DNA from 3 places in the Pantoea dispersa genome. Region 3 is predicted to be linked to each of the others. Evidence: predicted binding sites of a transcription regulator. Region 3 holds the regulator's gene; each other region holds the start of a gene.
What was found. Region 3 encodes PurR, which represses purine synthesis genes. Its sites were predicted from a motif close to CANGCAAACGTTTGCNTG; they were not measured.

Region 1 (4,214 bases), 1.5 Mb from region 3:
TCGATGACGATGCGGTGACCTGCGTCGCCAAATGCATTGCCGGCCAGCATGTCCTGCACCGCCGCTTCCGCTTCGGCCAGCGTCATGGCGACGATGACGCCTTTACCCGCGGCCAGACCGTCCGCTTTGATGACGATCGGCGCGCCTTTCTCACGCAGGTAAGCCAGCGCCGGTTCCACCTCGGTGAAGTTCTGGTATTCCGCCGTCGGGATCTGCTGGCGGGCAAGGAAATCTTTGGTGAAGGCTTTTGAGCCCTCCAGCTGCGCGGCCGCCTGCGTCGGGCCAAAGATTTTCAGGCCGGCAGCGCGAAACGCATCGACTACGCCAATCACCAGCGGCGCTTCCGGCCCGACGATGGTCAGGTCGATGTTTTCCTGCTGCGCAAACGCCAGCAGTGCCGGAATATCGGTGGCGCTGATGGCCACGTTCTGCAGGGCCGGCTCCAGCGCGGTACCGGCGTTGCCTGGCGCAACAAATACGGTTTCTGCCAGCGGCGACTGTGCTGCTTTCCACGCCAGCGCGTGTTCACGTCCACCATTACCAATCACTAAAATTTTCATCGTTACGGCTCCAGGCTATTAATGGCGGAAATGACGCATGTCGGTGAAGATCATCGCGATGCCATGCTCGTCGGCGGCAGCAATCACTTCATCATCACGGATGGAACCGCCTGGCTGGATCACACAGGTGATGCCCACTGCTGCTGCGGCATCAATGCCATCGCGGAACGGGAAGAAGGCGTCGGAAGCCATGGCGGAACCCTTCACCTCCAGTCCTTCGTCAGCGGCTTTGATGCCGGCAATTTTGGCAGAGTAAACGCGGCTCATCTGGCCCGCGCCAATACCGATCGTCATGTTGTCGCGTGCATACACAATGGCGTTGGATTTAACGAATTTCGCCACTTTCCAGCAGAACAACGCGTCACGCAGTTCCTGTTCGGTCGGCTGACGTTGGCTGACAACGCGCAGCTGGCTGGCATCGACCATACCGAGATCGCGATCCTGAACCAGCAGGCCACCGTTGACGCGTTTGAAGTCGAGACCGGCCACGCGGCTCTGCCACTGACCGCACACCAGAACGCGGACGTTCTGTTTGGCTGCGGTCACGCGCAGTGCCGCTTCACTGGCCGATGGCGCAATAATGACTTCCACGAACTGACGGCTGATGATCGCCTGCGCGGTCGCTTCATCCAGCTCACGGTTAAAGGCGATGATGCCGCCGAATGCCGAGGTCGGATCGGTTTTATAAGCGCGCTCATAGGCAGCAAGAATTGAATCGCCTGCGGCGACGCCGCATGGGTTAGCGTGCTTGACGATAACGCAGGCTGGCTCGCTGAACTCCTTGACGCACTCCAGTGCCGCATCGGTATCGGCAATATTGTTGTAGGACAGCGCCTTGCCCTGCAGCTGCTGTGCGGTGGCGACCGACGCTTCGCTGACTTGCTCTTCAATATAGAAAGCAGCGTCCTGATGGCTGTTCTCGCCGTAACGCATATCCTGCTTTTTAATAAAGTTGAGGTTCAGGGTGCGCGGGAAGCGGCCCGCCGGCGCAGAGCTTTCGCCGTGATAGGCCGGTACCAGGCTGCCAAAGTAGTTGGCAATCATGCTGTCGTAAGCGGCGGTGTGTTCAAAGGCTTTGATGGCCAGATCGAAACGGGTTTCCAGCGTCAGGGAGTTTTCGTTGGCATCGAGCTCCGCGATGATCGCGTCGTAGTCACTGCTCTTCACCACGATCGCCACGTCTTTGTGGTTCTTGGCTGCCGAGCGCACCATGGTGGGACCGCCGATATCAATGTTCTCAACGGCATCTTCCAGGCTGCAGTCGGCTTTCGCCACGGTCTGGGCAAAGGGATAGAGGTTCACCACCACCATGTCGATAGGATTGATGGCGTGCTCGGCCATGATGGCATCATCGGTACCGCGACGGCCCAGAATGCCACCGTGCACTTTGGGGTGCAGCGTTTTGACGCGTCCATCCATCATTTCCGGGAAACCGGTGTAGTCAGAAACTTCCGTGACGGGCAGGCCGGCATCTGCCAGCAGGCGCGCGGTGCCACCTGTGGAGAGCAGCTCAACACCACGATGGGAGAGGGCCTGAGCAAATTCGAGGATACCGGCTTTGTCAGAGACACTGAGCAGAGCGCGGCGTACAGGACGACGTTGTTGCATGGTGGTTTTATCCCTTGGCTTTGTTTCGCGTAAATAAGAGCGTTACATCAGGCTTAACTTTCTCTCTCTATATATAGAAGAGAACATTTACCTCAGGTAACGCCCCAAAAGGGGCATCCTTGACGTCGCGGGGCATTGTAGCGAAAACGTTTGCGCGATGCTCGCCTAAATTTATTACCGGCTGCAGATGTGGATAACTTTGTGTGTAACCGGGTATAAGGCGGGGTTTTGCTGTGGAATGCAGCGAACGATTGTTTTTATTGAATTTAGCGGTTGCGCGTGCCGAACAACTCCCTATAATGCGCCTCCATCGACACGGCACAACGACTTACGGAATGCGGTGTAGAGAGGAAGCTTCGTTAAGAACTTCCGCCGGAGAAAAACGCTGAAAAAAGTGTTTGACTCTGAAGGAGGAAAGCGTAATATACGCCACCTCGCGACAGCAGGCCGAACGCCGCGTCGCACCGCTCTTTAACAATTTATCAGACAATCTGTGTGGGCACTCGCAGGATTGATATCAGCGTCTCCGGACGTAAAAAATATCAAGTCTTTGCTGAGTGAACACGTAATTCATTACGAAGTTTAATTCACAGAGCATCGCTGCACTGGTTGCAGCAAATCAAACTTTAAATTGAAGAGTTTGATCATGGCTCAGATTGAACGCTGGCGGCAGGCCTAACACATGCAAGTCGAACGGCAGCACAGAAGAGCTTGCTCTTTGGGTGGCGAGTGGCGGACGGGTGAGTAATGTCTGGGAAACTGCCCGATGGAGGGGGATAACTACTGGAAACGGTAGCTAATACCGCATAACGTCGCGAGACCAAAGTGGGGGACCTTCGGGCCTCACACCATCGGATGTGCCCAGATGGGATTAGCTAGTAGGTGGGGTAATGGCTCACCTAGGCGACGATCCCTAGCTGGTCTGAGAGGATGACCAGCCACACTGGAACTGAGACACGGTCCAGACTCCTACGGGAGGCAGCAGTGGGGAATATTGCACAATGGGCGCAAGCCTGATGCAGCCATGCCGCGTGTATGAAGAAGGCCTTCGGGTTGTAAAGTACTTTCAGCGGGGAGGAAGGCGGTGAGGTTAATAACCTTGCCGATTGACGTTACCCGCAGAAGAAGCACCGGCTAACTCCGTGCCAGCAGCCGCGGTAATACGGAGGGTGCAAGCGTTAATCGGAATTACTGGGCGTAAAGCGCACGCAGGCGGTCTGTTAAGTCAGATGTGAAATCCCCGGGCTTAACCTGGGAACTGCATTTGAAACTGGCAGGCTTGAGTCTCGTAGAGGGGGGTAGAATTCCAGGTGTAGCGGTGAAATGCGTAGAGATCTGGAGGAATACCGGTGGCGAAGGCGGCCCCCTGGACGAAGACTGACGCTCAGGTGCGAAAGCGTGGGGAGCAAACAGGATTAGATACCCTGGTAGTCCACGCCGTAAACGATGTCGACTTGGAGGTTGTGCCCTTGAGGCGTGGCTTCCGGAGCTAACGCGTTAAGTCGACCGCCTGGGGAGTACGGCCGCAAGGTTAAAACTCAAATGAATTGACGGGGGCCCGCACAAGCGGTGGAGCATGTGGTTTAATTCGATGCAACGCGAAGAACCTTACCTGGCCTTGACATCCAGAGAACTTAGCAGAGATGCTTTGGTGCCTTCGGGAACTCTGAGACAGGTGCTGCATGGCTGTCGTCAGCTCGTGTTGTGAAATGTTGGGTTAAGTCCCGCAACGAGCGCAACCCTTATCCTTTGTTGCCAGCGGCTCGGCCGGGAACTCAAAGGAGACTGCCGGTGATAAACCGGAGGAAGGTGGGGATGACGTCAAGTCATCATGGCCCTTACGGCCAGGGCTACACACGTGCTACAATGGCGCATACAAAGAGAAGCGACCTCGCGAGAGCAAGCGGACCTCATAAAGTGCGTCGTAGTCCGGATTGGAGTCTGCAACTCGACTCCATGAAGTCGGAATCGCTAGTAATCGTAGATCAGAATGCTACGGTGAATACGTTCCCGGGCCTTGTACACACCGCCCGTCACACCATGGGA
Region 2 (4,214 bases), 1.1 Mb from region 3:
TACAGAGGATTATATTACCGGCCGGTTTGGATAAGTATTGTTAGGTTAGCGCGAAGAATCGCGCCGCTACGAAATGTGCAAAGAAATCATGCAGTAATAAAACCCGGCACAGCCCCGTAGCGGCGCAATTTATTGCGCAATTCCTGCAAGCGCACGGCGTAAAGGTCAATCAATCGTGCGCATAACCTTCCGGCGGCAGCGGTTCGCCATCCAACCACGCTTTGCCCGCGCGCATCTGCAAGCGACCTTCGACAAACCAGCTGATCACCAGCGGGTAAATCGCGTGCTCCTGATGCTGCACGCGGGCGCTGATCTCAGCTTCGTCATCGTCAGCAAATACCGGCACGCGCGCCTGCAGAATGATCGGTCCACCGTCCAGCTCGTCAGTCACAAAATGCACCGACGTACCGTGTTCCGCGTCCCCGTTCGCCAGCGCCTGGCGATGCGTATGCAAACCGGGATATTTCGGCAGCAGCGATGGATGAATATTCAGCAGACGATCGTGATAGTGCGCGACAAACGCCGGGCTCAGAATGCGCATATAACCGGCCAGCACCACCAGATCCGGCGCATAAGCGTCGATCTGCTGCATCAGCTGGCGGTCAAAGGCGTCGCGATCGGTGAAATCCTGCGCGGACAGCGCGTGAGCAGGCACGCTGGCCTGCTGTGCACGCGTCAGACCATAGGCCGAGGCTTTATTACTGAAAACGGCAGCCACGCTGCCGTTGATACGCCCGCTCTCGCAGGCGTCGAGGATGGACTGAAGATTGCTGCCGTTGCCGGAGATCAGTACAACCAGTTTCTTCATGGGTTAATAACCACACGCTCTTCGGCATCAGACGCGTTAATTACGCCAATTTTCCACGCCTGCTCGCCAGCCGCGGTCATTAGCTGTACCGCTTTGTCGGCGTCGGCCGGGCTCAGCGCAATCACCATGCCCACGCCGCAGTTAAAGGTGCGGTACATCTCGTGACGGCTGACGTTACCGGCCTGCTGCAGCCAGCTGAATACCGCCGGCCACTGCCAGCTTTTCTCGTCAATCACCGCCTGGGTGTTATCCGGCAGTACGCGCGGAATGTTTTCCCAGAAGCCGCCGCCGGTCAGGTGGGCAATGGCGTGCACGTCCACCTGCTCAATCAGGCTGAGGATATTTTTCACGTAGATGCGGGTCGGTGCCAGCAGGTGATCGGCCAGCGGTTTGCCTTCCAGCTGTTTAGTGGTGGGATCGGTCTGACTGACTTCAAGAATTTTACGCACCAGCGAGTAGCCGTTAGAGTGCGGACCGCTGGAGCCCAGCGCGATCAGCACGTCGCCATCCTGCACTTTGCTGCCGTCGATGATCTCGGACTTTTCCACCACGCCGACGCAGAAACCGGCCACGTCGTAATCTTCGCCGTGATACATGCCCGGCATCTCAGCGGTTTCACCGCCGACCAGCGCACAGCCCGACTGCAGACAGCCTTCGGCGATACCGGTGATCACCGCGGAGGCGGTATCCACATCCAGCTTGCCGGTGGCGTAATAGTCGAGGAAGAACAGCGGCTCAGCGCCCTGTACCACCAGATCGTTCACGCACATCGCGACCAGATCGATGCCGATGCTGTCGTGGCGTTTGAGATCCATCGCCAGACGCAGCTTGGTGCCGACGCCATCAGTTCCGGAGACCAGCACCGGCTCGCGGTATTTCTGCGGCAGCGCACACAGCGCGCCAAAGCCACCCAGTCCACCCATCACTTCCGGGCGGCGGGTTTTCTTTACTACGCCTTTAATACGGTCAACCAGATCGTTACCAGCATCAATATCAACACCGGCGTCTTTGTAGCTGAGAGAGGTTTTGTCGGTCACTGCGGAATCCCCACGCGATTGCGGTTGGTGGCAAAAATTAAGCGCGGCAATTCTACCAGCGCAGGCAAACGTTTGCGAGTCCCATCTCAGGGCACCTTTGCAGCGTGCTGATTTTTCGCTAATCCTTATTCTCAGGCGATTTGTGCACGTTACCTGACCAATCACCGGTGGCGCGGCGGTAAAAAGGCGGTATAATCCGGCGATTTTTTTTTAGCTCAACTCAATTCCGGGAGAATAATCATGAAGATCGTGGAAGTCAGACACCCGCTGGTCAAACATAAACTGGGCCTGATGCGTGAGCATGATATCAGCACCAAGCGCTTCCGCGAGCTGGCCTCGGAAGTGGGCAGCTTACTGACCTATGAAGCCACCGCCGATCTCGAAACCGAGCGCGTGACCATTGAAGGCTGGAACGGTCCGGTCGACGTCGATCAAATCAAAGGCAAAAAAATTACCGTCGTCCCGATTCTGCGTGCTGGTCTTGGCATGATGGAAGGTGTGCTGGAACACGTACCGAGCGCGCGCATCAGCGTGGTGGGCGTTTACCGTGACGAAGAGACGCTGGAGCCGGTGCCTTACTTCCAGAAGCTGGTGTCAAACATCGAAGAGCGTATGGCGCTGGTGGTTGACCCGATGCTGGCGACCGGCGGCTCGATGATCGCCACCATCGATCTGCTGAAGAAAGCCGGCTGCAACAGCATTAAAGTGCTGGTGCTGGTGGCCGCGCCGGAAGGCATTGCCGCGCTGGAGAAAGCGCATCCGGACGTTGAGCTGTACACCGCGTCAATCGATCAGGGCCTGAACGAGAAGGGATACATTATCCCGGGCCTCGGCGACGCCGGCGACAAGATTTTCGGAACCAAATAAATAAACCAGCCGGCCAGAGAGTCGGCTTTTTTTTGGCAAAAATACCGTTCAGTCAGACACCGTATCGACAGGATGCACATTTTGTAGCGGCGCGATTTATCGCGCTGATGCCGGGCAAGCTATGGTGCCCATCCGGACAAGGCGCAATCAATTGCGCCACTACGATAAGGTGCGGCGTTGACGAACGAGCATAAAAATAAACGTATAGGGGATAAATGATGACTCGCAGAGCCATTGGCGTTAGTGAACGCCCGCCACTGTTGCAAACCATTCCGCTCAGCCTGCAGCACCTGTTCGCCATGTTCGGTGCCACCGTGCTGGTGCCGATTCTGTTCCACATCAACCCGGCGACCGTGCTGCTGTTCAACGGCGTCGGCACGCTGCTGTATCTGTTTATCTGTAAAGGCAAAATCCCGGCCTATCTTGGCTCCAGCTTTGCCTTTATCTCGCCGGTGCTGCTGCTGCTGCCGCTCGGTTATGAAGTGGCGCTCGGCGGCTTTATCCTGTGCGGCGCGCTGTTTTGCATCGTGGCGCTGATTGTGAAGAAGGCCGGCACCGGCTGGCTCGATGTCATGTTTCCACCGGCGGCGATGGGGGCCATCGTGGCGGTTATCGGTCTCGAACTGGCTGGCGTGGCGGCGAATATGGCCGGGCTGCTGCCCGCTGACGGCACCACAGCGGACAGTAAAACCATCATTATTTCGCTGGTGACGCTGGCGGTGACGGTGTTTGGCTCGGTGCTGTTCCGTGGCTTCTTCGCCATTATCCCGATCCTGATTGGCGTGCTGGTTGGTTACGCGCTGTCGTCGGCCATGGGTATCGTTGACTGGAGCGCGGTGGAAAACGCGCCGTGGTTTGCGCTGCCGACCTTCTATACGCCGCGCTTTGAGTGGGCCGCGATGCTGACCATCCTGCCCGCAGCGCTGGTGGTGATTGCCGAGCACGTGGGCCATTTGGTGGTCACCGCCAACATCGTGAAGAAGGATCTGATTCGCGATCCCGGCCTGCATCGCTCGATGTTCGCCAACGGCCTGTCGACCATGATCTCCGGCTTCTTTGGTTCCACGCCGAATACCACCTATGGTGAAAACATTGGCGTCATGGCGATCACCCGCGTTTATAGCACCTGGGTGATCGGCGGTGCGGCGATCTTCGCCATTCTGCTCTCCTGCGTCGGTAAACTGGCGGCTGCGATTCAGGCGATCCCGGTACCGGTGATGGGCGGGGTGTCGCTGCTGCTGTATGGCGTGATCGGCGCTTCCGGTATTCGCGTGCTGATTGAATCCAAAGTCGACTACAACAAAGCGCAGAACCTGATCCTTACCTCGGTGATCCTGATCATTGGCGTCAGTGGCGCGAAGGTGCACGTGGGCGCCGCCGAGCTGAAGGGCATGGCGCTGGCCACCATCGTCGGCGTTGGCCTGGCGCTGATTTTCCGCGTAATCAGTCTGTTACGTCCGGAAGAGGTGGTGCTGGACGCGGAAGAAAAACGCGAGCTTTAA
Region 3 (4,214 bases):
ATTTTGCCTTAGCCGGCGCATATCGCCATGTTTGTTAAGTTCGCGCGCCACGAATAACATTTTCATATCATCAATAAGCATTAATCAATTAATAATTAGCAATAATTCCGCTGGGTTAAACAGCTGAAATCGCTCATTTTTGCCCCACTTTCAGTACCGTGACAGATTAATGGAAAAAGACCTTACCTTTTGCAAAAAAAGTGGATTAGAATTGCCCCGGTGCTGATCGTCGATCAGATTTTTCTAACTTTACCGCGGTCTGGCTTCCTGCCGACGGCTTAACCTGTAACCGGACTATGCGTTTACTGATTACGCTTTTCATACTGGCTTTTGCCCAACTGTTCTTTAATGTGGCGGCGGCTTCTCCGCATGCGCCGGTTAATGCCAGTTTGCAGAAAGCGGAGAAAAAGAACGCGCGTGAAGATGAGCGTCGCAAACGACGCCCGGTGAAAACCACCAGCAAAAAGTCACGCCTGACGTCGGTACAGAAGTTCAGGCTGAAAAAACAGCAGAAAAGCGAAACGGTACTTCAGCACACCACCCAGCGCAAATCCTCACTTAAGCTCAGTGCGAAAAAATATGGTCATCAGCGGCTGGCGAAAAAATCGCGTGACGTTGCCGTTGATGATGAAGTGCAGCAGCTGAGCGGCATTAAAATGAGCAAAGCCCACCGCCTGCGCTATCAAAAAGCACGTGAAACCGCGATGACGAAACTGATGGGCCAGCTGGGTAAACCGTATCAGTGGGGAGGCACCTCACCGCACACCGGTTTCGACTGCAGTGGTTTAGTGTGGTACGCCTACAAAGATCTGGTGAAGTTTAAATTTCCCCGTACCGCTAATGAGATGTATCACCTGCGCGACGCCGCGCCGATCAAGCGCGAGATGCTGGAGAAAGGCGATCTGGTGTTCTTCCGCATCAACAACCGCGGCACCGCCGACCATGTCGGGGTTTATCTGGGCAATGGTAAATTCATTCAGTCTCCGCGCACCGGGAAGGATATCCAGATTAGCGCGCTGGGCGAGGATTACTGGCAGAAGCATTACGTTGGCGCACGCCGTATGATGACGCCGAAAACCGTGCGCTAATCTCAGTGTTGCGCAACAAAAAAGCCGGTGGCTGTTCAGCAGCACCGGCTTTTTTATTAATGCAGAATGGCGGTAAAGCTAAAGGCAATAATCATCAGCAGAGCAGCGGCGGTGGTGGTCAATGCCAGTTTTAAATCGGTACTCATCACAACTCCTTAGTCACACAGTTTGCATGGTTAAATAATTTTCGCACAGTGATGGGCAAAAATCTCGTGTTATCCGCCCCGGCTTGCTAGAATCGCCGCCTTTCGTTGCGCAACAGATTTAGCGCATGCTGCATTGACAGCCTGCTGAAGGATGTTTCCCTGCCCGATTAAGCAGATTAGCCCTGATATTCAGGGCGCAAAACCATTAGCAGACGCAAACGTTTAACAATATACTTATCAGTAAGTTGCGATAAGCCCAGGAGTACCATTTTCATGGCAACCATTAAAGATGTGGCGAAACGCGCCGGGGTCTCAACCACCACGGTTTCGCATGTCATCAACAAAACGCGTTTCGTCGCGGAAGAGACGCGTAACGCCGTATGGGAAGCGATTAAAGCGCTGCACTATTCACCGAGCGCGGTGGCCCGCAGCCTAAAGGTGAATCACACCAAGACGCTGGGCCTGCTGGCGACCTCCAGCGAAGCGCCCTACTTCGCCGAAATTATTGAAGCCGTGGAGAATCACTGCTTTGAGCGTGGTTACACGCTGATTCTCGGCAACGCGCATAACGATCTGCAAAAACAGCGTGCCTATTTGTCAATGATGGCGCAAAAGCGCGTCGATGGCCTGCTGGTCATGTGCTCCGAATATCCCGACGATCTGCTGCAGATGCTGGAAGAGAACCGCAATATCCCGATGGTGGTCATGGACTGGGGCGAATCGCGCGGAGACTTTACCGATACCGTGCAGGACAATGCGTTCCACGGCGGTTACCTCGCCGGGCGATACCTGATTGAGCGCGGCCATCGCGATATCGGTGCTATCCCTGGCCAGATGGAGCGCAACACCGGTGGCGGTCGTCATGCGGGTTTTCTGCAGGCGATGCAGGAAGCGGGCATCAGCGTCCGTCCCGAGTGGATTGTGCAGGGTGACTTCGAACCGGAGTCAGGTTATCAGGCAATGCAGCAGATCCTGAACCAGAAACAGCGCCCGACGGCGGTATTCTGCGGCGGCGATATCATGGCGATGGGCGCGATTTGCGCGGCCGACGAGATGGGACTGCGCGTGCCGCAGGATATTTCGGTAATTGGCTATGACAATGTGCGCAACGCGCGCTACTTCACCCCGGCGCTGACAACCGTGCACCAGCCGAAAGCCCAGCTGGGGGAAAAGGCACTGGAGATGCTGCTGGACCGCATCACCAGCAAACGCGAAGAACCGCAGACCATTGAAGTGCAGCCCACGCTGATTGAGCGCCGCTCCGTGGCCGATGGCCCGTTCCGCGATTACCGCCGTTAAGCCGCCTTCTCGCTGAGCCACTCGTGGTTCAGCGTCTCCGCATCGCCCAGATATTCCAGCAACCACGCCAGCGCCGGTGACGCGCGCTGCTCAGACCAGCTGACGCAACACGGGCTGTCCGGAAACGGCTGCGGCAACGCCAGCTCCACCAGCGCGCCGCTGTCCAGCAGCGGGCGCGCCAGGTGGCCCGGCACCATGCCCACGCACAATCCGGCCTGCAGGCAATCCAGCCCGGTTTCCCACTCCGGCACCACCAGCCGCCGCTGGTTATCCAGCGTCCACGTCATGCGGCGCGGCAGCGCGCGCGACGTATCTTCCAGCACCAGCGACGGCCAGGCGCGCAGGGTTTCGTCGTCCAGCTGCGGACTGTGAGCCAGCGCATGCTGCGGACTCACCACGCAGCGCCAGTTGAGCGCGCCCATATCCTGAAAGGCGAAGCGGCCGCCGACCGGAATAGCCTGGGTGGCACCAATCGCCACATCGACACGACCATCAGCCAGTGCGTCCCACACGCCGTTAAATACTTCGTAGCTGATGATCAGCTCCATATCGGGGAAATGACGGTAAAAATCCTTTACCAGCTGGCGGGTGCGCTGCGGTTTGACGATGCAATCTACCGCGATACTGAGCTGACCGCGCCAGCCGTTGGCCAGCTGCTGACACTGACGGCGCGTGGCCAGCATTTTTTTGATAACAGAACGCCCTTCACGCACAAAATGCTCGCCTGCTGCCGTCAGCACCACTTCGCGATGCTGCCGCTCAAACAGCGGTACCGCCAGCCAGCCTTCCAGCTGGCGCACGGTATAGCTGATGGCAGAGGGCACGCGGTGCAACTCCTGCGCCGCCGCGCTAAAACTGCCGGTGCGCGCTACCGCGTCCACCACCTCAAGTGCATATTCCGACCACATAGTTTTCCCATCAAAAATTTTAACAGCACCCTGCAAATATTAGCGTTTCACAAAGCCCGCTGCACCCTTTTACACTCCCCGCCGTTCAACCTGCCGAATGAGAAAAACCATGCTGTCATCCAAAGGATTTCTGCCTTACCTTGCCGTGCTGAGCATGCTCGGCTTTCTGGCCACCGATATGTATTTACCCGCCTTCGGCGCCATGCAGCGCGACTTTGCTTCCGCACCGGGCACCATCAGCGCCAGCCTGAGCCTGTTTCTGGGCGGCTTTGCCTGTGCGCAGGTGCTGTGGGGCGTGCTGTCGGACCGCTTCGGCCGCAAGCCGATTTTACTGGCTGGCCTGAGCGTGTTTGCGCTGAGCTGTCTCGCCATGCTGTGGGTGACTAACGTCTGGCTGATGCTGGCGCTGCGCTTTGTGCAGGCGGTAGGCGTGTGCGCCGCAGCGGTGAGCTGGCAGGCGCTGGTGGTTGATCGCTATCCGCAGGCCAAAGCCAACAAAGTGTTTGCCACGATTATGCCGCTGGTGGCGCTGTCGCCGGCGCTGGCACCGCTGCTCGGTGCCTGGCTGATGGCCCATTTTCACTGGCGCGCCATCTTCCTCGCGCTCACGCTGGTGACGCTGGTGCTGCTGTTCGGCACGCTGAAGCTGACCAGCGCGCCGCGTGCGCGCCACGACAGCGCGCCACAGCCGGGCTGGCTGACGCTGCTGGCGACGCGTGTTTACAGCGGTAACGTACTGATTTATGCCGCCTGCTCCGCCAGTTTCTTCGCCT

Region 1: the regulator PurR is predicted to act here: its motif matches at 2,308-2,325, upstream of purH (bifunctional phosphoribosylaminoimidazolecarboxamide formyltransferase/IMP cyclohydrolase).
Region 2: the regulator PurR is predicted to act here: its motif matches at 1,907-1,924, upstream of purM (phosphoribosylformylglycinamidine cyclo-ligase).

What each region holds. Positions count from the first base shown of each region.
Region 1 covers NZ_CP082346.1:3,688,220-3,692,433, reverse strand. Annotated here, with positions in the region: gene purD (phosphoribosylamine--glycine ligase) at 1-560, opposite strand, end outside; gene purH (bifunctional phosphoribosylaminoimidazolecarboxamide formyltransferase/IMP cyclohydrolase) at 579-2,168, opposite strand; rRNA gene K7H94_RS17225 (16S ribosomal RNA) at 2,797-4,214, shown strand, end outside.
Region 2 covers NZ_CP082346.1:1,148,740-1,152,953, forward strand. Annotated here, with positions in the region: gene pstB (phosphate ABC transporter ATP-binding protein PstB) at 1-34, shown strand, start outside; gene purN (phosphoribosylglycinamide formyltransferase) at 170-808, opposite strand; gene purM (phosphoribosylformylglycinamidine cyclo-ligase) at 805-1,845, opposite strand; gene upp (uracil phosphoribosyltransferase) at 2,086-2,712, shown strand; gene uraA (uracil permease) at 2,931-4,214, shown strand.
Region 3 covers NZ_CP082346.1:2,235,725-2,239,938, forward strand. Annotated here, with positions in the region: gene K7H94_RS10325 (C40 family peptidase) at 297-1,088, shown strand; gene cydH (cytochrome bd-I oxidase subunit CydH) at 1,145-1,234, opposite strand; gene purR (HTH-type transcriptional repressor PurR) at 1,508-2,533, shown strand; gene punR (DNA-binding transcriptional activator PunR) at 2,530-3,441, opposite strand; gene punC (purine nucleoside transporter PunC) at 3,551-4,214, shown strand, end outside.